Regions from separate parts of the Neobacillus sp. NPDC093182 genome, predicted to be linked through region 2. Evidence: riboswitches for the same ligand, from Rfam matches in the RefSeq annotation. Region 2 holds a riboswitch; each other region holds the start of a gene.

Region 1 (8,236 bases), on a different contig from region 2:
AGGTATTCACCCAGGTGAAGGATTCGTAGGCGTTGTAGATGCTCATCCAAGTACTGATTTAACATGGATTATTAATGGTGGAGCACCAGTTCAAGCGTCTTCTCGTTACCATATTGCAGATGCAGCTTTTGGTTTAAACCCAACTTCAGGATTAAATCTAAACTATCCTGATGTTCAAACATTGTTCGGACCAAGTCAGCCTGCTGTTTCACTATTTAATGACAGCAACTCTTTTGAAAACACATTCATGCCAGATGCTGGACGTAAAATTGGAACCTATGGACTTAAGGTTCGAGTGAATGGACAAGCTAAAGACAAATCTGTTGGTTCAATTGTAATTTACAAATAATCAACAAAATCTCACCTCCCCTCCTAAGGGTGGTGGGATTTTTTTATTGAATAAGATCTACTTTGTCAATTACCGCTCAAACCAACTCCCCCCTTTTGTAGTCTTCTCATTATATAATTTATACGATTAATTACTAGAATTGGATTCACTTTTTCAAATAAATTGAGGCCGATTAGTATGTATAATCAGCCTTGTTCTTATTGTCATGGTCGTATGATTACCCTTGTGCCATTTGGAACCTTTTCGGCAAGTTGAAGTACATCCCGGTTATGCATTCTCACACAACCAGCTGAAACAGCTTTACCTATCGAGCTCGGATTATTGGTCCCATGAATACCATAGCCTTGTTTAGATAGTGAAAGCCACATAACACCAAAAGGTCCGCCTGGATTCATTTGCCGGTTAACAATGACAAAATCACCAGTCGGGGTTCCAGATAGCATTTTTCCAACAGCAATCGGATAAATTTTTTCGAGCCTTCCATTTCTGTATAATGATAGTCTCCTCTTCCCAATCGATATTTGAATGGAATAGGGAATTGTATTTGGATCTGGTAAGCCAGGGATTTGAATTTTTTGGCCGATATATAATTGCTGATAATTGACACCAGGATTGGCTGCATAAAGACTGGCGAGGTTTACCCGATAATCCAAAGAGAGTTGGTAAAGTGTATCGCCCCGCTTCACAATATGAATCATGTTATCCCACCCTTTTTCTTATTAACATATGTCAGGGTATAGGAAGCGTTGCCACATAAAAAAGCTGCAGTCTAGATGAATAACGTCAGAATGCAGCTTTTTCAAAGAATATTAATGAATTTCAATCATTTTCGGATTTGCTTTTTCAATCATTAACTTTGGACAAGATATCGTTAGATTACGATGTTTCTTCACAGAATTTTCAAATTTGTATTAATCCTCTAGTCTGAAGAGTGGTGACATATCCTGACGTGTGTGTTTTGTATAAAAGTAATCATTTGTAGCCGGGTCGTAAACATAATCTTTTTTCCAATCCTCAATATTACTCGTAATCTCCTTCATCGCCTTAATAAACAATCGAATTTCAGCATTAGTCATAATAGGGTGCAGCGAGAACCTGACCCAGCCAGGCTTAGAAGATAAGTCGCCTAAATCAATTTTATTGGAAATTTGCTTAGATTTGTTCTGGTCAATTTCCAATAAATAATGACCATATGTCCCTGCACAAGAGCACCCTCCGCGAACCTGAAATCCATATCGATCATTTAACAAACGGACTATAAGATTGTAATGAATACCCTCAATAGTAAATGAAACAATCCCAATTCGATTTCGATGATGACTCTCTAATACATGCAGATTAGGAACAGTCTCTAATCCAGTTAAAAGCAGCTTTAACTGTTCTTTTTCTCTAGCTAAAATTTTCTCTACACCCATTTGTTCCTTTAACTTTATACATAAAGCCGTACGAATTGCTTGAAGAATACCAGGTGTCCCTCCATCCTCTCGAAGCTCGATGTCCTTAATGTATTGATGTCCACCCCAAGGATTAGTCCAAGTAACCGTTCCTCCTCCAGGATGGTCTGGTACCTTATTTGTATAAATTCTTTTATCAAAAAGTAAAACGCCGCTCGTACCGGGTCCGCCTAAAAATTTATGTGGAGAAAAGAGAATGGCATCGAGTTTTTCCATCTGATCCTTCGGGTGCATATCAATCTTCACATACGGTGCAGAGGCGGCAAAATCTACAAAGCAAAGTCCACCATGCTTATGCATGATTTTTGCCAGCTGATGATATGGTGTTTGTATTCCTGTAACGTTCGAGCATGCTGTAAAGGAACCTATTTTGACAGCTCTATCCCGATATTGGGACAGAAGCTGCTCAAGATGATTAATATCTACATTTCCTTTCGAGTCCGGTCTGATCATCTCAACGTCTGCTAAGGTCTCCAGCCATGAAGTGTGGTTGGAATGGTGCTCCATATGAGTGAGAAAAACCACTGGTCTATCCCTCTCAGAAAGCTTTATTTTGTCTTTCCATTGCTCTGGTACTCTAATACCCAATAATCTCTGTAGTTTATTCATTACCGACGTCATTCCAAAACCGTCAAGAATGAGGGCGTCATTCTCATCAGCATTTATATGTTCCTTAATAATCCTTCTTGATTGATTATAAATTCCGGTCATCATTAGACTGGTAATGTTGGATTCCGTATGCGTATTCGCCATAAACGGGCCAAATACCTCCGAGATTTTTTGTTCAATGGGTCGAAATAATCTTCCACTTGCTGTCCAATCTGCATAAATAATCGGTTTCTTTCCATACGGTGAGTCAAATTCTTGATCAATGCCGATGATCCCAGACCGAAACTTATTAAAATAATCCTCTAGATTTTCCGGCAGACGATACCACTTGCTTCCGATCCTTGCAGTAATCATACTTCAGCACCTCTCGATAAAATCCTGCTAATTATTATATGCAAAATTCTTTTCACTTGCCGACGATTCTCAATTAATGATAAAAAAAGCCTGATCCATATGGACCAGACTATATTACTATTTATAAATTTGTATTCTTTGACGATTCCTTGCGATTTACTTCATCAATTTTTTGAACAAACATGTGAAAAACGCGCTGCTTCTCTTCTAAGTCTTTTATATATTCCTTTAATTGATTATAACTTTCCTCAAACGGTTTATGATACCTTTGCCGTATACTTTCAATAATTTCCTCGTTCACTGTTGATTGGATGACTTGCTTGGTAATCCCGTATTTATAAGAGTATACCTTTAACTCTTGTGCCACTTCTTCATATTCTTTATCTATTTCTGTAAGGACTACTGAAATGTCATCCTTCCACTCTTCTAGTGATTTCTGTAAATAAGATTTTACCATTGTTTCTTCCATTACTGCACCCGCCCTAATAAAGTCTCAAGATAACTTTATTATACTGGTGATTGGTTTCATAATAATTTCTAGTAGTTTACAAAGCTATATCAATTAATAGGAAATTTTTCCGATTTACATAAATAACTAGGTTAATAGACACACATTATGAAACGGCATTAATCATGATAGGGACACTTTGTGTAATATTATTTGCATTTCCCAAATCAATATTGATCATTAAGGAATACTGAAAGGTATTTTGATTATGTTGAATTTCATCTGGAACATCGAGTAAAAAGGTAATCTTTCCAGTTTGGTTTGGACTACATTCAAGAGAACAGAAAACGGAATGACTATTTAAAGTTTCTTCTACAAATGCCTGTGAATCAATCCCTACTAGATCGATATCATATCTCTTAATTTTATTTTTTAATAGGCCGCCTGTTATCTCAATGGTACCATTTATGACACTTCCTGCTTCATAAACTTGCTTATCCAAATGGACATTCGTTTTGGGCAAACCAATTTTTAATTTTGTTAAATAATCTTTTAATGTCATTTTCTCCACCTGTTCCCTAAAATAGGCATAATAAAAGACCAGCAATAGTAATCAAGATGCTTAATATGTTTAAAAACAAAAAAGCCCCTGTACTTGGCGGTCCATGACCTCCTTCGCTTTAGCCGACGAAGTTAGCTGACGGGTAGGATGGCGAAAGATCGTTCTCATCCTTTCTACATTGTAGAATTAACCCCAATTAATTGGTTCCTCCGTACCCAACCAAGTTGCTGGGTTTTGGCCGAATATTAAATTCATGATGATTATGAGGCTTATTTTATCCCCAACTAGAATCGTTGTAAAGAGTGATATTTACTTAAATTAACCGTTTAAACTCCAAATTTAAATAAAAACAAAGACTTTTCTATTGATTGCTCATGAATCATCGATATCTTGTAGCATAGTTTAACTTTAAAAGCTCCTATCTGTTAATTAATTCAGCGAATTCATCAAGGTTAGTGGAATACTTTATATAAATTCTTGGTAAAAATAAGAGTTCGTTTTTTAGCCCTTTTTTAGTATAGAGTGCTGGTGTAGTAGTCAAACCAAATGTATAATATTTTTTCACTTCTAAACCAACGCGTTCATTGAAGTTTCCATAAGGATAAGCAAGAGCTATAACTGGTTTTCCTGTCATTTTTTCAATTTTTTCCTTCGAGCCTTTTAATTCGTATTGAAGATTCTCTAATTTTGTCAAATCTGGATGAGTAGCTGTGTGGGACTGAACAGAAATCAATCCGGACTCAGCCATCATTTTTAAATCAGTTTGAGATAATCGGTTCGAATATCCGATAAAATCAGAAATAACAAAAAAGGTTGCTGTCGGTTTAAATTTATCATCCCTAAGTTTTTGAAGAATCTCAAACGCATTTTGATTATTTTTATAACCATCATCAAGTGTAATAAAAATAGGTTTGTTCACTTTACTTATATCAGTCCAGCGTTCAAATGTTAATAATGTATATCCGTTATTTTTCAAGTAAACCATCTGTTTTTCGAAATTCTCTGGTGTAACAAATAACTCCTTAGAGCCTTTGCCATTGTATTCATCAATTGAATGGTAAATTAATATTGGAACCTTCTGCTGTGCAAGCGCATCCCCTGGAAGGCTAATTAACAACAGAATGACGATTACAACTCTTAACATAAAACAAACCCCCTTTTTTGCCGATCTTATCACGACTATTATTCCCAGAATATTTAATCTACACGTTATTAATGTTAAACTAAGAAAACATACTTAATAAAAGGAGCCGTTCAATGTTTGAGTATAAAGTTTTATTTTTAGATATTGATGGAACCATCATCAAGCCCGATGATTCCATTGATCAAACTACAGTAAAAGCAATTCGGCAGGTTCAACAGAAAGGAATAGAGGTTTTTTTAGCAACTGGGAGACCATTACACGAAATCAGAGATCTTGCAGATGAGTTAAAGGTAAACTCGCTTGTCGGATATAATGGTGCTTTTGCCATTTATCAAGGTAAGGACCTCTTCCAGGAACCAATGAAAAAGGAAAGTGTTAAACAATTCATCGACATAGCGAAAAAAAACCAGCATGAAATTGTTTTGTATACGAAAGATGAAAATATATTCACTGACTTAGAAGCAGATTGTGTGAAAGAATTTATTGTGAAGTTCCACTTACATAAAAACAAACCTTATTTACCGTCCAATGATTATGAGATTCTGGGAATGACTTTAATCAACTTAGAACCAAAGGATACTGTTTTATATAAGATCGAGGACCAAATCCACTTATCCCAAGTAAACCTTGATGGAATGCTTCATTGTTATGATGTAATTAGAGACAAGGTCAATAAAGGGATTGCGATTCAATACATACTCAACCATCTCGGCCTGTCAAAGGAAAATGCTATAGCGTTTGGAGACGGCTTAAATGATAAAGAAATGCTGATGAGTGTTGGTGAAGGTTTTGCTATGGGAAATGGTCATCCTGACCTCTTTCAATATGCTAAACATAAAACGACAACCGTAAATAATTCAGGAATTTATAACGGATTAAGAACTCTAGGGATTGTTGAGTAAACAAAAGCTGTGCATTGCGCACAGCTTTTTTTGCATGAATTTGTTGGTATTTCGTGTTATACGTCTTGTTTTGATAGCTTTTGTCACCCTGCAGGAAAATGGGGGGCTTCATAGAGAATTTACTATCAATAGCTGTTTTACCGTAAATTAGATAGAAGGGATTTGAACACTTATGAGAACTTTCACATTAAAGGAAGTTTCCAAAAAAATAAATGTTAAACCTGCTACATTGAAGAAATGGGAAGAGGAACTAGAGGAATACCTTGAAATTCCACGTACAAAACAAGGAGCCAGAATATATTCACAGGTAGAAATTGATTTACTATTAGAAATTAAGTATATGTATGAAAACAAACTGAGTACCGCAATGATTTTACAAACATTGCAAAATGGCAGCGAATTTGTAGAAGATGAAGAAGAAGAGATATCCGAACCTCCAGCCTCAACCCTGGCAATCTTGCCTCAAGAAGTACCCCCCGTTTCGAATGAAGATCTTGCCATTAAGAATGCCGATCAATTTTTCGATGCGATGGACCAATATAAACAAACATTCTTAAATGAAGTAAAAGAGGAAATACGAAGTGTTCTTCGTAAGGAAGTAGTTGAAGAGGTTAAAAAGGAAATTGCAGATGGCGCTCATTATACAGTGAATACTATTTCTGAATCGATAACCAAGTCTACAGCAACTACAAAAGCTGAGTTTCAACAACTATCTGGTCATCTTGAAAAAAATGCGGAGCAGACAACTGAGAGACTATTATATTTATCCAAAAGTATTGCCAATGCCTCTCACGAAACTTCAGAAGAGATTTATACACTTTCGAAGCAGTTATCTCAATCTGCAGAAGAACTTGCCCATTACGTAGATATTACAAATACAGAAATCTTTAACCTTTCAGAAACGATTGAAATCGACCGCTTAGAGCGCGGAAAAGAACGGGACCAATTCCGCCATGAAGTTACACAAAGAGAAGCTGCCTTTCAGGATTTATTAACAAGTTTTCGGGATGTAGCTGCGGCAAAAGAAAAGAAATGGTGGAAATTCTGGGAGTAATAAGCAATGACGCTTGCTGCTAAAGTCAAATTTTTCAAGCGGGGGGAATGATGATGAATACAAACCAAGTTGCAAAATTATTAGGAGTTTCAGCTAGTACCATTCAGCGATGGGTAAAACAGCTAGAACTGCCGATGGAGCGGAACGAACGAGGACATTATCATTTTAATGACGAAGATATTGAACTTCTAAAAAATATCCAGACACAAATCCAAAATGGAACCTTACTTCAAGAAATTGCTCCTGTACAAGAAAAGAAGACCAGGAAAGGAACAGTAAAAGCGATTGAAGGCAATGCTGAGCTTGAAAGATTGTATTCGATTGTCAGTGAATTGGAAGCAAAGGTGAATTCAAAAGCAGACTCTGTTGCCTCCTATCAGCTGCTGCAGCACCGCCGAGAAATAGAAGAATTACAGAGCCAAGTTATAGACTTAACAAAACAAGTACAATCCCTGCAAGCACAGCTTCATGAGATTACGAAAACCACCCTGCCAGAAAAACCGTTAGTTTTAGAGCAAGGCAAGCTTAACAGAAAAAAGAAGAAATTTGTAAGTTCGTTATTTGGATTTTTAGGGTAACTAGTAAAGCATAAGCGCCTTGCCAAGGGCGACAGGCATAAGACGAGCCGGCGAGAAGGTTGCTCTTTACCTTCTTGACGGATTGGCTTATGACCCCGAGCCCCTAGGCGCTGAAGCTAGACAATTCTCAAAGTAGAAAATTTTATACTTAGTTAAAAAGCCGAATGTGTTCAGAACACATTCGGCTTTTATATTTTCAACTCGACAAGCGGGCGGGTATATTTTTTTATCATATAACTTCCCAAAACAATACAAACCACGAAAGAGAAAGCTAGCAGGAATAAATAATTTTCTGAGACGGCATTCGGTAAAATAGCTTGTATTGATTTAATGATAAACCCATGGAACAAGTAAACATAAAGTGTTCGTTCTCCGATTTTGGTTATTCGATACTGATTTGACGGGATTAAAGGCAAGAAGCCAAAAACGACAATCAACGTTAAACAGTATTGTACTGCACGAAGCAGTCCATCACTAAGCTGCATACCTCCCATATTTTCATAAGAGGTGTCTCCTAACAGCCATGGGACAGCGTCTTGCGGAAAACTAAACCCAAAAAATAAAAACGTGACGAAGATAATGACTACTCCAGCTGGAACTGAAAACTTTGCTCCAATGATCCGTTTTAAATGGTCCCCATTTAATAGGAACCCCAGAAGGAAATACGGAAAGAATACAAATGTCCGAGATATACTCATAAAACTTCCTGCATTCTCAAAATAACCAACTGCGATTCCGAGTATAACCGCAATAAACAATCCTGCCCATTTTAATCTTGCAAA
Region 2 (8,236 bases):
CAGCGGAATGTCGGAAGCAAGTGATTTTTACATTCGTAAGAGGATTTCTTTATCAATCAAACTCGCAAATCCAGCTACTTTTTCTATCCTAGCTAAAGCGATTACTATTGGTAATGCTGATTCAATGGAGACATTTAAAACATTGTACCAGGCAGCCGAAAAAGGTGACGTTAAAAATATTAATCAATATTTTCAATATAGTTTGGAATATAATTGTACGAAACAGCTAGAAAATATTGAACTACCCGTATTACTGGTCTATGGTAAGAAAGACAAATCATTTCATCAATATGCCAAACTTTTGCACGAAAAATTGCCATATAATGAATTAAAGTTTTTATCTAATGAAAAACATCAAATACCCACAAAAGCAACACAGCAATTGAATCAATTAATAATAGATTTTGTGCACTTACACAATAAGAGTTGAATCCTAAAATTATTTTAAAGATATGAAACGATCGTAGGCATGGATAACTCGGGTTATTAAAGGATTCCAAAGGTTCGAAGATAGGTTAACACATGTAGCAACTATACTTCCTATTAAAGCACTGCCTATAATATCGGAAGGATAATGCTGTCCCATCCAAATACGTGATAGCCCTGTTAGGAAAGCTAAGATGGACAGTATAAGACCTAATGTGTGCTTGTAAAAAAGTACGGAAATGGCTGCAGCAAAGGCTAATGCCGTGTGTTTGCTTGGGAATGTAGAATTCTTTTTTGATGGTACCGGCGCTAATAGATTTACTCTTTTTTTCAAAAATGGACGAGGCTTAAAATAAACAAATTTAATCATACTGGTGAACAGGAATGCAGTAATTGCTGAAATTCCTGCTAAAATAGCGATTCTTTTATGAAAGTTATTTCGAAACCACAAGATGATCAAAATAATCGCAAATAGATAGCGAAGTTTCTTTGAGATTATGATCATAAAAATATCAAGAAAATGATAGCGCCCTGTGAATTGATTTAGTATTCTAAATAACCAATTGTCCATCATAATGCCTCCTTTTAAATTGCTCCATTATTTTTTCCTTAATAGTATTTATTATGTGATTTCTGTTCTGTAGTTAATTGGCTCGGTTAAAAGGAGAATCTGATTGAATTATTTCAAAATTCGGGAAATTTTTTCTATTTCTTGGGAAAGCGCAAGAACAGACATTTCTTGAGCTATGGTGTCAATTGTTGTTGTCGTAATAAAAGGCGGGAAAAATTGATTTTCATCGATACCACCAAGAAGCATAGAGTGTTTTTCGAAAATAGAGAGGAATAGGTATGAAAATTGTCGTAATTTCGGATACACATCTTCCAAAAAGAAAAAAAGGATTGCCTCCTAGGTTATTAGAAGAATTAAAGGATGTCGAACTCATCATACATGCGGGAGACTGGCAAACAATTGATATCTATCATGAGCTGCTGTCGTATGCAAGCGTTGAGGGTGTTTATGGGAACGTGGATGAGGAGGAAATAATCGGATTATTACCATCAAAAAAGATTGTGGAAGCGGGCGGTTTTAGATTTGGCGTTACACATGGACACGGGAAAGGAAAAACAACTGAAAAACGTGCCATTGCAGCATTTGAAGGGGAGAAAGTAGACAGTATAATTTTTGGACATTCTCATATTCCTGTCAAGAGGTATGAAGGGAATCTATTAATTTTTAACCCCGGTTCACCGACCGACAAAAGAAGACAAAAGTTATTTTCCTTTGGGGTAATCAGCTTAAGTGATAAAATAACGGCAGAACATATTTTTTTTAATGAACAGCAGTAACGGTTGGAAGGAGAGGAACCAATGGATAAAGGAGTTATTGTCTATACAACAAACGACTGTATCGAGTGTACGATGGTCAAAAAAGTACTTACTGAGGAAGGCATTCCTTTTGAAGTTAGAGATATATCAATTAACGCGGATTATCAACAAGAAGTGGAAAAGTACGGCTATCTAGGCGTTCCAGTAACGGTGTTAGGAAATAAAGCTGTTAAGGGTTTTACGAATGAATTAAAGGAAATTATCGAAACAGCAAAAAAGAGCTAATGTTTAGTTAGCTCTTTCGATATATTAAAAACCTGTTAGCTTTTTAGCATAAAGCATATTGGTTTTTAGAATCTCATAGTAAAGCCCCGGATATCCTGCTACTAACGCAATATCGTGTGATGGGTTGCAATGGTCAATTTCTGTAAGCCAAATATCACCTAATTCTCCTACCGTAATATCAACAGCTGCGTTTGCAAAATGTACGTCCATACCTTCAATTTCTTTTACACAATCAATGGCAATATGGTGCAGTTCCTCATAGGTTAAAGAAGCATGCAAATCACTTTGCTGCAAGAAATCTTTTACGATTTCTTTTTCAAATTTCACCAATGGCAGTAATCTGCCATCATTTTTTACCGATTGGTCTCCTCTCGTAAACGAACCCATTACCTGCCATTCACCTGAGTGATTTTTAACCGTAATAAACCTTATAGTGATGGTTCGATATCCTGTTACATCAATGGATTCTTGGATGATGTTTTCTCCCTCTTTAAAATATTTACTAAAGATAGAATAGGCTTGGTCCCGATTATTAAATCTATAATTCTTTGATTCCATATTTGCTAAATTCGTTATAACGAGAGAGTTTGAATCTTTTAGTAATATTCTATATGTCTGTCGGTTGGCGCTGTTTAGAGGCTTCACCGTTAAATTAGGAAATTTCTTTAAAAAGTAGTATAGATCTTGTGGTGATCCATAAAGATTTGTATCGGGAAGATAACATTTTACCCCGATGGAACCTGCCAATTTCTTATGAATACTCCATCGATTAAGAAAGAAATCATTAAAAACCACATTGCCGATAATCGATTTGAAATGTTGAATCCATGCAGTGCTTACGGAAGATGTCATCACAAAAATAGAGGCTGGATATGGGTAAGTTCCTTCTTCCCATTGTTTTGTCCGAGGATTATAAAGATAGCCTTTAACTTGATGGTTAACTTTATCAACATGGTCAAGAGAAAAGACTAGGATGGCACCCTTAATTTCACGATAAAGTAACACATAATCACGAAGATGATCGAGATATTTCTTAATCGAGCTTTGATAATAACCTGCAAGTAAACCGATAAAGGGTCCAATTTGTAGTTCGTTGCCATTCTGCTTGATTTCAAGGCTGCAATGCTGTGGTATATTCAGCATGTCCAAAATATCTTCAGATAGGCTTGCCCCATTTAGTGGCAGTTCATCAGAGATGTCAACAATAGATTGATAGGTGTTTGCTCCAAATCTGATTTTTCTAGCCGTAATTTGAGTAATTCCCATTGATTCTGCTAACTTGGGATGTAACGTTAAAATCCCTCTGTTAGAGGTGTTTCTTGATAGCAGAATAACATTTTCCATTTTAATTCCCCCCAACCATAATATTGGATAAGTTATTATATGTACAATAACGAAGAGTGTCTTAAAAATGGGGGGGATTCTTACAAATTGGACAAGTGTACCATTGTTATCTTGAAATATGTTTGGAGGCTTATTCGTCTTGTTTATGATTGTTTTTATCTTCGTTTTCTTCAACAGGGTGACCGTATAGCTCATTGATTTCATTAGCTAATTCATCTAAAAATTCATCTGATAAAAGCGGCTTTTTCTTTTTAGACATATATAATTCTCCAATCTTTATTTTTTTATAAAATTTTCATTTACATTTAAGAAACACAGGAGTATGATAATCACAGTTTCATATTTCTAAATCGCTGAGACCAGAATTGGTGCGGGGGACCCATTCAATGGATAGTATATCCAAGGGGTGAATCCTTTAAAAGGTAGGGCTACTCAAGGCCCGAATCCGACAGCTAACCTCGTAAGCGTTAATGAGAAGGAAGGTGGAGCTTGTGAGACAAGTTTATTAATGTCTGCAGGTCTATTTAACTTTGACTTGCAGGCATTTTTTTGTGCTTTTTTAGGGTGAATTAACAACTAATAACTTTATAGAAAATTCGGTGGTGCAGACAATGGTTTCTTCGGTCAAAAGATTATTAATTGGCAGACCTTTAAAGTCAACAGAATTAGGGGAACAAAAGCTCAATAAAACAAAAGCGCTGGCAATTCTTTCGTCAGACGCATTATCGTCGGTAGCTTACGGACCGGAACAAATACTGATAGTGCTCGTAACCATTAGTGCTGCGGCCTTTTGGTACTCCATTCCGATTGCAATCGGTGTATTAGTTTTATTAGTTGCCTTAATTTTATCCTATCGACAAATAATTTTTGCCTACCCGCATGGCGGAGGAGCCTATGTAGTTTCAAAGGAAAATTTGGGTGTGAATTATGGGCTGATATCGGGAGGTTCACTCCTTGTTGACTATATTTTAACGGTGGCAGTTAGTGTGTCAGCCGGAACAGATGCCATAACATCAGCCTTTCCTGCATTTCATGACCATAATGTGGGTATTGCGATTATTTTTGTCATCTTGATCACTACTTTAAACTTAAGAGGTGTAACGGAGTCTGCTTCTATTTTAGCATATCCTGTATATTTATTCGTGCTCGCTTTATTTATTTTAATTGGCGTGGGAATATTTAATATTCTAACGGGGCAGGTTCCAGCAGAATTGCATACACCAGTTGGAACTCCTATTGCAGGGATATCTTTATTTTTGCTCTTAAGGGCATTTGCTTCAGGCAGTTCAGCTCTTACTGGAGTTGAGGCGATATCGAATGCGATTCCGAACTTTAAAGATCCAGCTCCAAATAACGCTGCTAAAACTTTGGCTGCAATGGGAGGATTACTGGCGATATTATTTTCGGGAATTGTATTGTTAGCCTATTACTATGGGATTACTCCGAATGAAAAGGTTACAGTCGTTTCCCAAATTGCGGAGCAAACATTTGGACGAAACTTTATGTATTTCTTTATACAAGGCACAACCGCATTAATCTTAATTCTTGCTGCAAATACAGGATATACAGCTTTTCCACTGCTGGCAGTCAATCTTGCAAATGATAAGTTTATTCCAAGAATGTTTAAGATTAGAGGTGACCGATTAGGGTATTCTAATGGAATTATTACATTAGGTTTAGCTTCGATCTTGCTAATTATCTTTTTCAAAGGACAAACGGAGCACTTAATTCCACTTTATGCGGTTGGGGTCTTTATTCCGTTTACCTTATCCCAAACGGGGATGATGTTAAAATGGCTTCGTGAAAAGCCACAGGGCTGGATGTCTAAGCTTATCATTAATACGATGGGTGCTGTTATCTGCTTTGTCGTAACGATTATGTTCTTTTTAACTAAGTTTGCACAGGTATGGCCTGTCTTAGTGTTCTTACCAGTGATTGTGTTTGTCTTTTACCGAATTAGAAAGCATTATGAAGCAGTGGGAGAGCAGCTCAGATTAAATTGTGACGAACCTGCAGTGCCAATAGAGGGGAATGTGATTATTGTTCCTGTAGCTGGTATTACGCAAGTGGTAGAAAACTCACTTAATTATGCAAAATCCTTAGGTGCGGATCAAGTACTCGCAGTCTATGTTTCCTTTGAAAGGGACGATGAAAAGAAATTTGAAGAAAAATGGAATAAGTGGCAGCCTGATATTAGACTCGTAACCCTTCACTCACATTACCGGAGTATCATTCAACCTTTAACTAAATTTGTTGATACGGTGCAGCACAAAGCAAGTGAAGCAAACTACAGGGTAACTGTCATCATTCCACAGTTCATACCGAAAAAGGGCTGGCACAATATTCTGCACAACCAATCCAGCTTATTAATAAAAGCATACCTGTTATATAAACGAAACGTAATTATTACCACAGTTCCATACCATCTAAAAAAATAATTAAAAGAGCAGACTCCATTTTGGGAGCTGCTCAATTTTCGTTTTCAGGATTCGTGAAGATACATCCGGGAACCTCAAAGGTTAGACCATTCGCGGTTAAAGTGATCGAACAGATCGCAGTACCAATGATTGTTTCATGCAGAAAATGTATGTTTGATAGAACGGCATTGTCATGAAAGTTGACTCCAGAGGCTTGTCCTTCGGCTGTTAATATCATACCGGTACCGCCGCCGGATACGGATTCATATGTTGGCAAACCGGGTGCTGCGGATTTAAAAACAAAGCTATTGTTTTGATTAATATCGTCACCATAAAGAATGGAAATAAAACAGTTATTGGCTGTACAATCAACATCACATATTCGTGCAGATACCGTAATTATGCCGCTAGAAGGGAACCGATTGATTAAGGTTTCGACGGGTACGGCGGTTGCCGATACTTTTGCACGACAGTTACAACTTTCCATAAAACACCTCTCATTCACAATATTACTTATATATATGAAACAGCTTGTCTTTTGGATTGGACAAGAAGTGGAGTAAAATGGAAATAAACAAATAATATTAATTATTAGGGAACACTTTTTTGTGCTGCGGTTTGATTGGAAGTACCATAGTATGGGAAAATATGGAGAGGTGATAAAAAATGTTGAAATTTGATTTACATACACATCATGATCGGTGTGGGCATGCAAGGGGAGGCATTCGAGAATATATCGAAGCCGGTATAAAAAAGGGGTTAAATATTATCGGGATTTCTGACCATACCCCTTATTTTTCAAGTAAAGAAGACCATCCGTTTCCTCACATAACCATGGCAGCAAGCCAATTTCCTGAATATGTAGAGGAGGTCTTGAAGTTAAAACAAGAGTATTCTGGGAAAATTGAAGTACTATTAGGAATTGAGGCTGATTTCTTTCCTGAATATGTAGAAAACTATCGTCTGTACTTTGACCGCTATCCATTTGATTATATTATTGGATCTGTTCATCACGTAGATGGGGTGAGCATTTTTAAAAAGGACCGCTGGGAAGGGATGAGTTCTAAAGACCAAATAACGACCAAAGAATCCTATTATTCATTAATTGAACAATCTGCGCGCAGCGGCATGTATCAAATTCTTGGTCATATTGATGCGATGAAAGGCTTCTATCCTGACTTTTCAAACATTCAAACAGCTGCAGTCGAACACACACTAAAGGTCATAGCGGAATGCGATGTCGCTATTGAAATTAACACCTCAGGAAAAACCAAATACGTGGGGGGCTGGTACCCAGCCGATGACATTTTAGAAATGGCACTCCATCACGGAGTAAAAGTCACCTTCGGCTCAGACGCCCACGACCCAGAGCGAGTCGGCGACGAATTCGAAATCGTCCAAGCCCGCCTCAAACAAATAGGCTTCAAAGAATGGGTTTACTTTAAAGAACGAAACAGATATGCAGTAAAACTATGAATAAATGCATAAATGGTGACAGGCACCAAAAGGCAAAAAAAATGTAATGGAAACTAGTCCATTACATTTTTTCTTGTTTACCAATTTGTTTGCGTTTTTTGGTTAAGGTTCTAATTAGGTAGATACCGCCGATGAGTGCTAGTAGATTCAGTGAGTCACCCAGGTTTATGGTTAGGTTGAAGTTGTTGTTTCAAAATGCTAGTTTTTTACTAACATAGTTTTTGTGAATTTCCTGGTACGCGAATACATGAGAAGAAATACAAAGGCACTTCCTATTCTCATAATGGAATTCAACTCCATAGCTGTTTGTATGCCTAGTCCTTCTAGAAGCAAGATACCAATTTGAGGAGCAATAAAGGCAACAAAGGAAAGGAGTACATTATAAGTAGTGATACAATATGTTCTCGTTTCTTCTGGTGATTGCTCCAGCAAAAGGTTGAACAATAAGAGCACAACCCCAGAAATGAAAAATCCAGAAAGTGCCTGGACACAAGTTAAATAGAATAGATTGGTAGACAAAACAGTTAGAAATGGAACAAGCGCCATTCCCAGCGCAGCCCATACGAGCATAAGCGTATTAGATTTTGCCTCTGCCCATTTTTTCCATAGAGGGAAAGTAAAGATTTGGACCAATTGACATGCCACCGAAAAGATACTAATCCAAAGGATGGTCGCTTCTGCGATTCTGACATGATAAATATTGAAAATACCCCAGGACATCTGCCAGGTGAAATTAAAACAGAGTGCCGCAATCAGGAACCATTTGTACCCATGATCTTTAAAAATCGACCAATCCATCGACGACTTTTTTGTAGAAGTTACGGCTTGAACTGTCTCTTTATGTTTCATTAAGAAAAACACTTCAAGTAATCCAAAAAGTAACGCTGTGAAAAATAACCACTGATAGGCGTTTGCGTTATTTGTTTGGTTCTTCATGATAATCCCGATAATAAGCGTGGAAA
Region 3 (8,236 bases), on a different contig from region 2:
CAACCTTTACCTTATTTGGTGAAATTGTTCTTCTTTGTTTGATTCAGATCGGTGGTTGGGGTTTTATGACCACAGGTATATTCATGTTTATTATCTTAGGTAAAAAGATTGGTCTGAAGGAACGTTTATTATTGCAAGATTCATTAAATGTATTTTCACTTGCTGGAGTAGTGACCCTTGTAAAGAGGATTATCCTCATTACTTTTATTGTAGAACTAATTGGTGCTACTACTCTAGCCATTCGTTGGTCATTTGAAATGCCCTTGGAGAAAGCAATTTACTATGGTATATTCCACTCTATTTCAGCCTTTAATAATGCTGGGTTCGGACTTGAACCTGACAACCTAAGCAAATGGGTAGGTGATCCGACAGTTAATATAATGGTTACCCTTCTTTTCATCACTGGGGGTATAGGTTTTACAGTAATTCTCGATCTTTTTCATAAAAAATCCTTACGCAAATTATCCCTTCATTCTAAAGTCGTATTGCTTATGACACTAATACTTAACATTATAGGACCTTTAATCATTTTGGTCTCAGAATACGATAATCCTTCGACTATTGGAAAGTTGGAGTTGGGGGATAAGCTATGGGCATCCTACTTTCAAGGAGTTGTAACAAGGACTGCCGGTTTTAATACCATTGATATTGGTGCTTTGAACTTATCTTCCCTTGTCTTCATGATGGCTCTAATGTTTATTGGTGCATCATCAGGATCTACCGGTGGTGGAATTAAAGTAACGACCTTTGCCATTATTATTTTAGCTTTTTGGACAGTAGTAACGAACCGGGATGATGTGAATATTTTTAAACGTAGAATCTCGTGGGGATTGGTAAATAAATCATTATCAATTGTTGTGACGGCAATGACTTTTATTTTCCTCATTTTCTTTTTATTAACTTTTACCGAGAAAGCTGATATGAGCAAAATATTATTTGAAACGATTTCCGCCTTTGGCACAGTAGGTTTGTCTGCAAATTTTTCGCCAGAACTTTCGCCTATAGGGAGATTTTTGATTACGATTATGATGTTTATTGGTAGGCTTGGACCTTTAACAATGGCTTTCGCTCTTTTAAATACTCGAAAAGAAGCAAAGGTTAGATATGCAGAAGAAAAAATATTAATTGGCTAGGGTTTAATCAATAATTAAGATTCTTTTGGGGTGACTAATAAACTATGGCAAAGCTCAGTTATGCTGTTATTGGACTAGGTAGATTTGGAACAAGTATTGCATCAAAGTTATTCGAAGCAGGGCAAGAAGTCATGGGGATTGATTTAGATGAAGAACGTATAGAAGATAGCAAATTATCGCTTACACACGCTGTTGTACTTGATTCTACTGAAGAGGAATCACTTAAATCAGTTGGAATTCGAAATTTTGATTATGTAATCGTAGCAATTGGTGATGACATGCAAGCTAGTATCCTAACGGTTCTCCTCTTAAAAGAAATTGGGGTACAAAAAGTAATTGCAAAAGCTCTTAACAAACGTCACGGACAAGTATTAACAAAAGTTGGAGCAGATTGGGTAATACATCCAGAAAGGGATATGGGAGAACGGGTTGCACACCAGCTCCTCTCACCTAACGTGTTGAATTATATAGAACTTTCAAGAGAATATAATATTGAAGAAATAATGATTCCTTCAGGAATAACAAGAAAAAATTTACGAGATCTAGATTTGCGAGCAAAATATAATTTGACTGCTATTGCGATTGTTAATAATGAAAATATAATCATTTCCCCATCTCCTGATCAGATTCTTCAAGAAGGGGATAAATTAGTTGTACTAGGACATCGAGATAATATTAATGAGTTTGCAAATATTAGGTGAAATGAAAGGTAATCAAGACATCCACCGAATGGGTGTCTTTTTAATTTTCGCCTGCATATAAAAAGACCGCAAGAACAATGCGGTCCATGAAGTCTTAATCGTTATTTATTGCTTCTGTATTTTGTTCATTTATATGTTTTCCATATAGCTGGTTAATTTCATTAGCTAATTCATCTAAAAATTCATCAGATAATAAAGGTTTATTTTCTTTTAACATATTAATTCCTCCTTCGAACTGGGCAAATCGTTTAAAATTACGTTTTCTGTATTCATGTTTTTTTAATCTTTTTCAAAAAAATTTATTTACTTTTGGTAAATACAGGAGTAATATAATCACAGTTTCAAAGTTCTTAAATCGCTGAAACCATATGGTACGGGGGAAACATTATCCTGGATAATTTCTCAATCCTAGGGGTGAATCCTTTTTAGGTAGGGCTACTCAAAGGTCCGAATCCGACAGCTAACCTCGTAAGCGTTAATGAGAAGGAAGGTGGAGCTTGTGATGCAAGTAAAATGATGTGTCTACAGGTCTATTAACTATGACTTGTAGACACTTTTTTTATTTCAACTTTGAAAAAAATTGTTTATTGGGCAACATATTACATAACTTATTCATTTCAAAACCTGGCGGTGAATTTTGATGTTTTCATCAATAAAAAGATTATTAATTGGAAGACCCTTGAAATCACATGAATTAGGGGAACAAAAAATCAATAAAACCAAAGCACTGGCTATACTTTCTTCCGATGCACTATCATCAGTAGCGTATGGTCCTGAACAAATATTAATCGTGTTGGTAACAATAGGAACAGCAGCATTTTGGTACTCCATTCCTATTGCAGTGGGTGTGTTAATTCTTTTAACAGCTCTCATACTGTCCTATCGGCAAATCATATTTGCTTATCCTCATGGAGGAGGTGCCTATGTTGTTTCGAAAAATAATTTAGGGGTAAATCCAGGTTTAATTGCTGGTGGCTCTCTTTTGGTAGATTATATTTTAACTGTTGCTGTAAGTGTATCTGCAGGTACGGATGCTATCACATCTGCTTTTCCTAAATTACATGACTATAATGTTGAAATTGCCATTGTATTTGTTATTCTTCTCACATTGTTGAATTTAAGAGGAGTAACGGAGTCTGCTTCTATATTAGCCTACCCAGTGTACTTATTTGTTTTAGCATTGTTCATATTAATTGGTGTCGGTCTTTTTAACATTGTAACAGGAGGAGTTGCACCTGAATTACACACCCCTATCGGGACACAAGTAGCAGGGATCAGTTTGTTTATTCTTTTAAGGGCATTTGCTTCGGGGAGTTCTGCCTTAACAGGAGTTGAAGCTATATCTAATGCAATCCCTAACTTCAAAGATCCTGCACCTAACAATGCTGCAAAAACCTTAATCTTGATGGGAATCTTGCTTGCTATCTTGTTTTCAGGAATTGTAACTTTAGCCTACTTTTACGGAACTGCTCCAAGAGGAGAGGTGACCGTTGTTTCGCAAATTGCAGAGGAAATCTTTGGACGGAATTTTATGTATTACTTTGTCCAAGGAACTACTGCTTTAATATTAATCCTTGCTGCCAACACTGGATATTCTGCATTCCCATTATTGGCGGTTAATCTTGCGAAAGATAAATTTATTCCAAGGATGTTTCTTATTAGAGGGGACCGATTAGGATATTCAAATGGCATTATTATCCTTGGGGCAGCTTCAATCCTTTTAATCCTTGCCTTTCACGCAGAAACTGAACATCTTATTCCACTTTACGCAGTTGGAGTGTTTATTCCATTCACATTGTCTCAAACAGGTATGATGGTTAAATGGCTTCGTGAAAAACCAGAGGGATGGGTCCCAAAATTTATTATTAATACAACTGGTGCATTAATTAGCCTTATCGTCACAATAATGTTCTTTTTAACTAAATTTAATCAGGTCTGGTCAATCTTAGTTTTTCTGCCTATAATTATTTTTGTTTTCCACCGAATTAAAAAACATTATGATACCCTTGGTGATCAGTTGAGGATTACCACTTGTGAGCCTGCTGTACCGATTGATGGAAATGTGATCATTGTGCCAGTGGCTGGAATTACTCATGTGGTAGAAAATTCAATTAACTATGCCAAATCGCTTAAACCAGATCAAATTATTGCCGTTTATGTCGCATTCGAAAGGGACGACGAGCATAAGTTTGAAGAAAAATGGAATAAGTGGCAGCCTGATGTAAGACTGGTGACATTGCATTCTCATTACAGAAGCATTATTACGCCTTTAACTAAATTTGTCGATACAGTGGAACATAAAGCAAGTGAAAATAATTATAAGGTTACCGTTGTGATCCCACAATTTATTCCTAAGAAAGGCTGGCACAATATTCTCCATAATCAATCTAGCTTATTGATTCGTACTTTCTTGCTTCATCGGAGTAACGTGATAATAACAACAGTACCTTTCCATTTAAAAAAGTAAAAATGAAAGCATACTTTTTGTACATTTTATGGGTACAAAAAAAAGTATGCTTTAATTTTATTTTAAAGAGAAGGGATTATTCGCCAGGAAGTAACACATTACTATTCGGTAATTAATATTGCAAGGTCATCTTTTTTAATAACAAAATCATGTGAGGGGTTAATAAGTGATTTCTCCCCTCTTTTTATTCCAACCAACATGATATTCTTATTAAAGAAATGAATATATGCATCGTTAAAGGATTTCCCCACCATCTCAATTTTAAAAGGTTCTGATGTTAAGAGTACTTGGTTATCTGAATGACTTATTAAATCGATCATAGAGGCCATTGTTGACGGAGATGATAAACTGTTAAGGATGAGTGAGCTTGCAAGAATATTGGATTGGATTATCTCATCTGCTCCTGCTCTCCTGGCATTTTCCACTTGAGCAGAAGTAAGGATTTCTGCAATGCAACGTATTTTTGGATTCATTCCCTTTACCGCTAATAACATAGTAATCGTATTCATATCTGCAAACGACTCGCTCTTATGTTGGTCGGCTGTTATCACAACACATTGAGCACCATGAATGTTTGCCTTTTTTAAAATGTCATCTTGATTGGCACGTCCTTTTATAAAATGAATATTTTTGTACTCTACAGGCATTTCATCCAGTGTTTCATCAATAAGGACTACTTTTCTTAATGGATCTTTTTTATAAATTGAGGCAATCATTTCTTTAGACCGTTCATTCCATCCTATTATGATCATATGTTGATTCCCCTTAAAGTTGAGTTTGCCTTCGATAAAGGCTGCCTGCATGGTTACAGCTGTAGCAGCTAAGCTAACAAAATAGGACGATACGATTGCAATCCCTACTAACATGAGGATAATTCCTGTTATTCTTCCTGCAAATGTTTCTGGAGCATAGTCCCCATATCCAATAGTAGCAGCTGTAACAACTGCCCACCAAATACCTTCAAAAACCGTTGGGAAATTGTTCGGTTCTATCAGATGAATGATGTATCCAAAGAGGATCATAATTAATGAAGCTAACAACAATATTCTTAACACAACGTGCATTCTTAAAAATTTAGCAATCCAGTGATGGACCATCTCTTCCCACCTCAAATATTTCATTCACTGTTCATTATTACCGAATTTCCCTTATTGAATAATAGCAGATGAGCTTCATTTTGATAAATTAATTCAAAACCTAGTATGACAAATGATATATTGGTGATTTAAATGGTAATGAAAAGATTGATTAATTGGTAAAATAGATGATATGTATAGTAACAGGGGAAGTGGCGTGGTGAATTGATTAAATAAATTCTTTTTGAAGGGGTCATTTATTTGGTATATATAATACTGTTGGCTATTGTAACGGTTTCATTTTTATTTATATTTCAGATATTACGGAAAGAAAAACAAATGAAAATTAATAATTTTTTTAAAACCTTTGACCAATTGAATAGCTCATTAAAAATCGCCACACAGACTCTTTATGATATTTTGTCAGTAGTAGAAAACGAAGTGCAAACAGGTATTTCCGAACGTGTTAATTTATTAGAGAGACAAATCGACACTTTAAGTAATTGTATTTATCAATTGAGTATTATTAAAGAAAATTGTCTTCTACCAGAAATGAGAGAGACTTGTGTGCATACAATGGCATTACTACAACATGCCGTTAAGAAAACTACGATTCAATTATTTAATATGGGTTTTATTGCACACGACTTCCGTGATTATTTCCTTAAGGTAACAGAATACAGATTAAAATTAATAAAATTAGAGAAGGAATTTACTGGTTCACAATAGTTTCTGACTCAAATGGAGCTAAAGTATTTAACGAAAAATGATATAACAACATTATTGAAAACGCAATCATACATGGGAGTAATAATCGGAAAGAAACCATTAAGATTATTGCAAAGGAAAAAAAGAACACGTATCTGGAATTAATCATTACCGACAATGGTAAAGGAATGGATAAGCTTACACTGGCAGGATTGCGAAAGAAAATTTTCCACCCAAATAATCATGATAATGTAAAAAGTAGTAAATCGTTTAACGGAATAGGGGTACAAAATGTTTACCAACGAATGAAATTGATTTATGGAGAAGCATTCCAAGTGAGGATAGACAGTATTGAAGGAGAAGGCACGACTTTAACGTTTCAAATTCCGGTGGATAAGAGGTGAGCAGGATGTATGAAGTTGTATTGGTAGATGATGATGTAATCGTGATTGAATTTTTAAAAAAACATATTCCATGGCATGATTATGGCTTCCAAGTAGTCGCAAGCTTTCAAGATAGTAAGGAAGCTTTAGCATTTATGCAAGAGAACCCTTATGATGTTTTGATAACCGATATTGGCATGCCAAAACTAAATGGAATTGAATTAATCGAGCAGTTGAAAAAATCGAACATCAACTCTTATAATGTCATACTTTCTTGCCATGATGAGTTTACCTTTGCACAACAAGCTATCAAGTTAGAAGCCTATGATTATATATTAAAAGAATCAATGGAAGAAAGTAATATCATCGCATTACTTGAAAGATTAAAAAATAAGTTGGACCAAGAACGGTATCACCACAATCAGCACGTAAAAGTCACCAAGTTATTAGAAAGAAGTACTAGAAATGAAGATGTATTAAAAGCACAAAATTATGTACAAACCCATCTTGGCGAAAAGATTTCGTTGACAGAGGTAGCTGCCCATTTACATCTAAATTCTAGTTATTTCAGCAGGATGTATAAGAAAGAAACGGGAGAAGGTTTTGTTGAATATGTGACGAGAGTTAAAATGGAAAAAGCCCTAGAATTACTAGATCAGTCGATTAAGTCAGTGGAACAAATCGCTTATGAGTTAGGATTTGAAAGTAAAAGTTATTTTTTAAAAACATTTAAACGGGTTTATGGAGTATCTCCAAAATCATACAAATATAATGAAAAAGTATCTGCCGACAAACAAGCAGGGATTAGCAAATGAAACGATGATGAGTATTTTTCGATATCTCGATAGTCAAACAGTCTGCAGACATTTCTACCTTCGCATATGTATGAACAAAAGTGTAATGTTGTTCATACATTAAGCGAGGAGGGGAAGATGCATTGGCATACTACTATTTTTCCTCCCGATTGGGTGGCCTGCTATCGTATCGAATGGACTTGAAATGGTAGGAAAGATGACTATTCCTCTTTCTATGTCATCATTGGGAGTTTAATGGCAAACATAAAAGGGGAGTCATTTTTTTCTTTGTTAAAAATGCCGTCATTATGGAGAATGGCCACTGCTAAACTACTCATGATTCCGCTGCTGCTGAATCCATTTTTGGCGCTGTCTATCCCGTTTCCTTTAGTTGTGATTGCAGGTTTGGTTTCGGGTATGCCATCTGCCCCGACCATTTCTCTCTATGGACAAAAATATGGAGCAGATTCTTTTTTTGCCTCCATTGGAGTTTTAGTAACGACAGTATTATGTATGATGACGATTCCGTTTCTTTATTTCATTCTAAACCTGATATCACAGTTCATCCGAGGATGAGGGTCCACTTGAATCATAATTTTGGTAACATAATGTTCCTTCTGATTCTTTACAACGGAATCATAGATATACTCCTCAAAAACATATTCTCCTACCTCCACATGTAACCGTTCCATTTCTAATAAAAGCCGCTTATACGTGTGATGGATGGTATTCACATCTCCAATATGATAGCCGATGATAAAATTCCCCTTAACACTTCTAAAATACGGATGTCCTTCCTTTGGATTTGGTTGTTCCATATACAAATAGCTGTAATTCGTGTATTCACCTTTTAATACTTGCTCCCTTTTGGTGATAACGCCTATGGGATATCCCGTATCAAGATGTGATTCGTTCAATTCTTTTAGAAAATCTGAAACCAACTCTACAAATTCTTCTTCCGTTATATTTTCAAT

Evidence for each region. A riboswitch is a leader RNA that binds a small molecule or an ion and turns the genes downstream of it on or off. The one in region 2 is predicted to bind cyclic di-AMP.
Region 1: another riboswitch for cyclic di-AMP. It lies ahead of ACIQAA_RS28805 (sporulation protein); the one in region 2 lies ahead of ACIQAA_RS31295 (APC family permease).
Region 3: another riboswitch for cyclic di-AMP. It lies ahead of ACIQAA_RS27080 (APC family permease); the one in region 2 lies ahead of ACIQAA_RS31295 (APC family permease).

Annotation. Positions count from the first base shown of each region.
Region 1 is NZ_JBIVOI010000022.1:39,288-47,523, forward strand. Features, by position in the region: gene ACIQAA_RS28785 (immune inhibitor A domain-containing protein) at 1-349, shown strand, start outside; gene ACIQAA_RS28790 (L,D-transpeptidase family protein) at 553-1,047, opposite strand; gene ACIQAA_RS28795 (aminotransferase class V-fold PLP-dependent enzyme) at 1,261-2,766, opposite strand; gene ACIQAA_RS28800 (hypothetical protein) at 2,888-3,235, opposite strand; gene ACIQAA_RS28805 (sporulation protein) at 3,381-3,776, opposite strand; cyclic di-AMP (ydaO/yuaA leader) riboswitch at 3,882-4,026, opposite strand; gene ACIQAA_RS28810 (polysaccharide deacetylase family protein) at 4,195-4,920, opposite strand; gene ACIQAA_RS28815 (HAD family hydrolase) at 5,034-5,822, shown strand; gene ACIQAA_RS28820 (MerR family transcriptional regulator) at 5,995-6,876, shown strand; gene ACIQAA_RS28825 (MerR family transcriptional regulator) at 6,930-7,454, shown strand; gene ACIQAA_RS28830 (acyltransferase family protein) at 7,643-8,236, opposite strand, start outside.
Region 2 is NZ_JBIVOI010000029.1:527-8,762, forward strand. Features, by position in the region: gene ACIQAA_RS31265 (alpha/beta fold hydrolase) at 1-430, shown strand, start outside; gene ACIQAA_RS31270 (phosphatase PAP2 family protein) at 440-997, opposite strand; gene ACIQAA_RS31275 (metallophosphoesterase family protein) at 1,276-1,773, shown strand; gene ACIQAA_RS31280 (glutaredoxin family protein) at 1,795-2,037, shown strand; gene ACIQAA_RS31285 (YheC/YheD family protein) at 2,062-3,381, opposite strand; gene ACIQAA_RS31290 (bacitracin ABC transporter ATP-binding protein) at 3,512-3,640, opposite strand; cyclic di-AMP (ydaO/yuaA leader) riboswitch at 3,723-3,863, shown strand; gene ACIQAA_RS31295 (APC family permease) at 3,993-5,819, shown strand; gene ACIQAA_RS31300 (hypothetical protein) at 5,851-6,285, opposite strand; gene ACIQAA_RS31305 (histidinol-phosphatase) at 6,468-7,274, shown strand; gene ACIQAA_RS31310 (MFS transporter) at 7,473-8,236, opposite strand, start outside.
Region 3 is NZ_JBIVOI010000019.1:61,379-69,614, reverse strand. Features, by position in the region: gene ACIQAA_RS27095 (TrkH family potassium uptake protein) at 1-1,133, shown strand, start outside; gene ACIQAA_RS27090 (potassium channel family protein) at 1,178-1,834, shown strand; gene ACIQAA_RS27085 (bacitracin ABC transporter ATP-binding protein) at 1,929-2,051, opposite strand; cyclic di-AMP (ydaO/yuaA leader) riboswitch at 2,181-2,324, shown strand; gene ACIQAA_RS27080 (APC family permease) at 2,475-4,301, shown strand; gene ACIQAA_RS27075 (potassium channel family protein) at 4,403-5,398, opposite strand; gene ACIQAA_RS27070 (hypothetical protein) at 5,639-6,106, shown strand; gene ACIQAA_RS27065 (sensor histidine kinase) at 6,157-6,489, shown strand; gene ACIQAA_RS27060 (response regulator transcription factor) at 6,495-7,283, shown strand; gene ACIQAA_RS27055 (AEC family transporter) at 7,518-7,838, shown strand; gene ACIQAA_RS27050 (MerR family transcriptional regulator) at 7,796-8,236, opposite strand, start outside.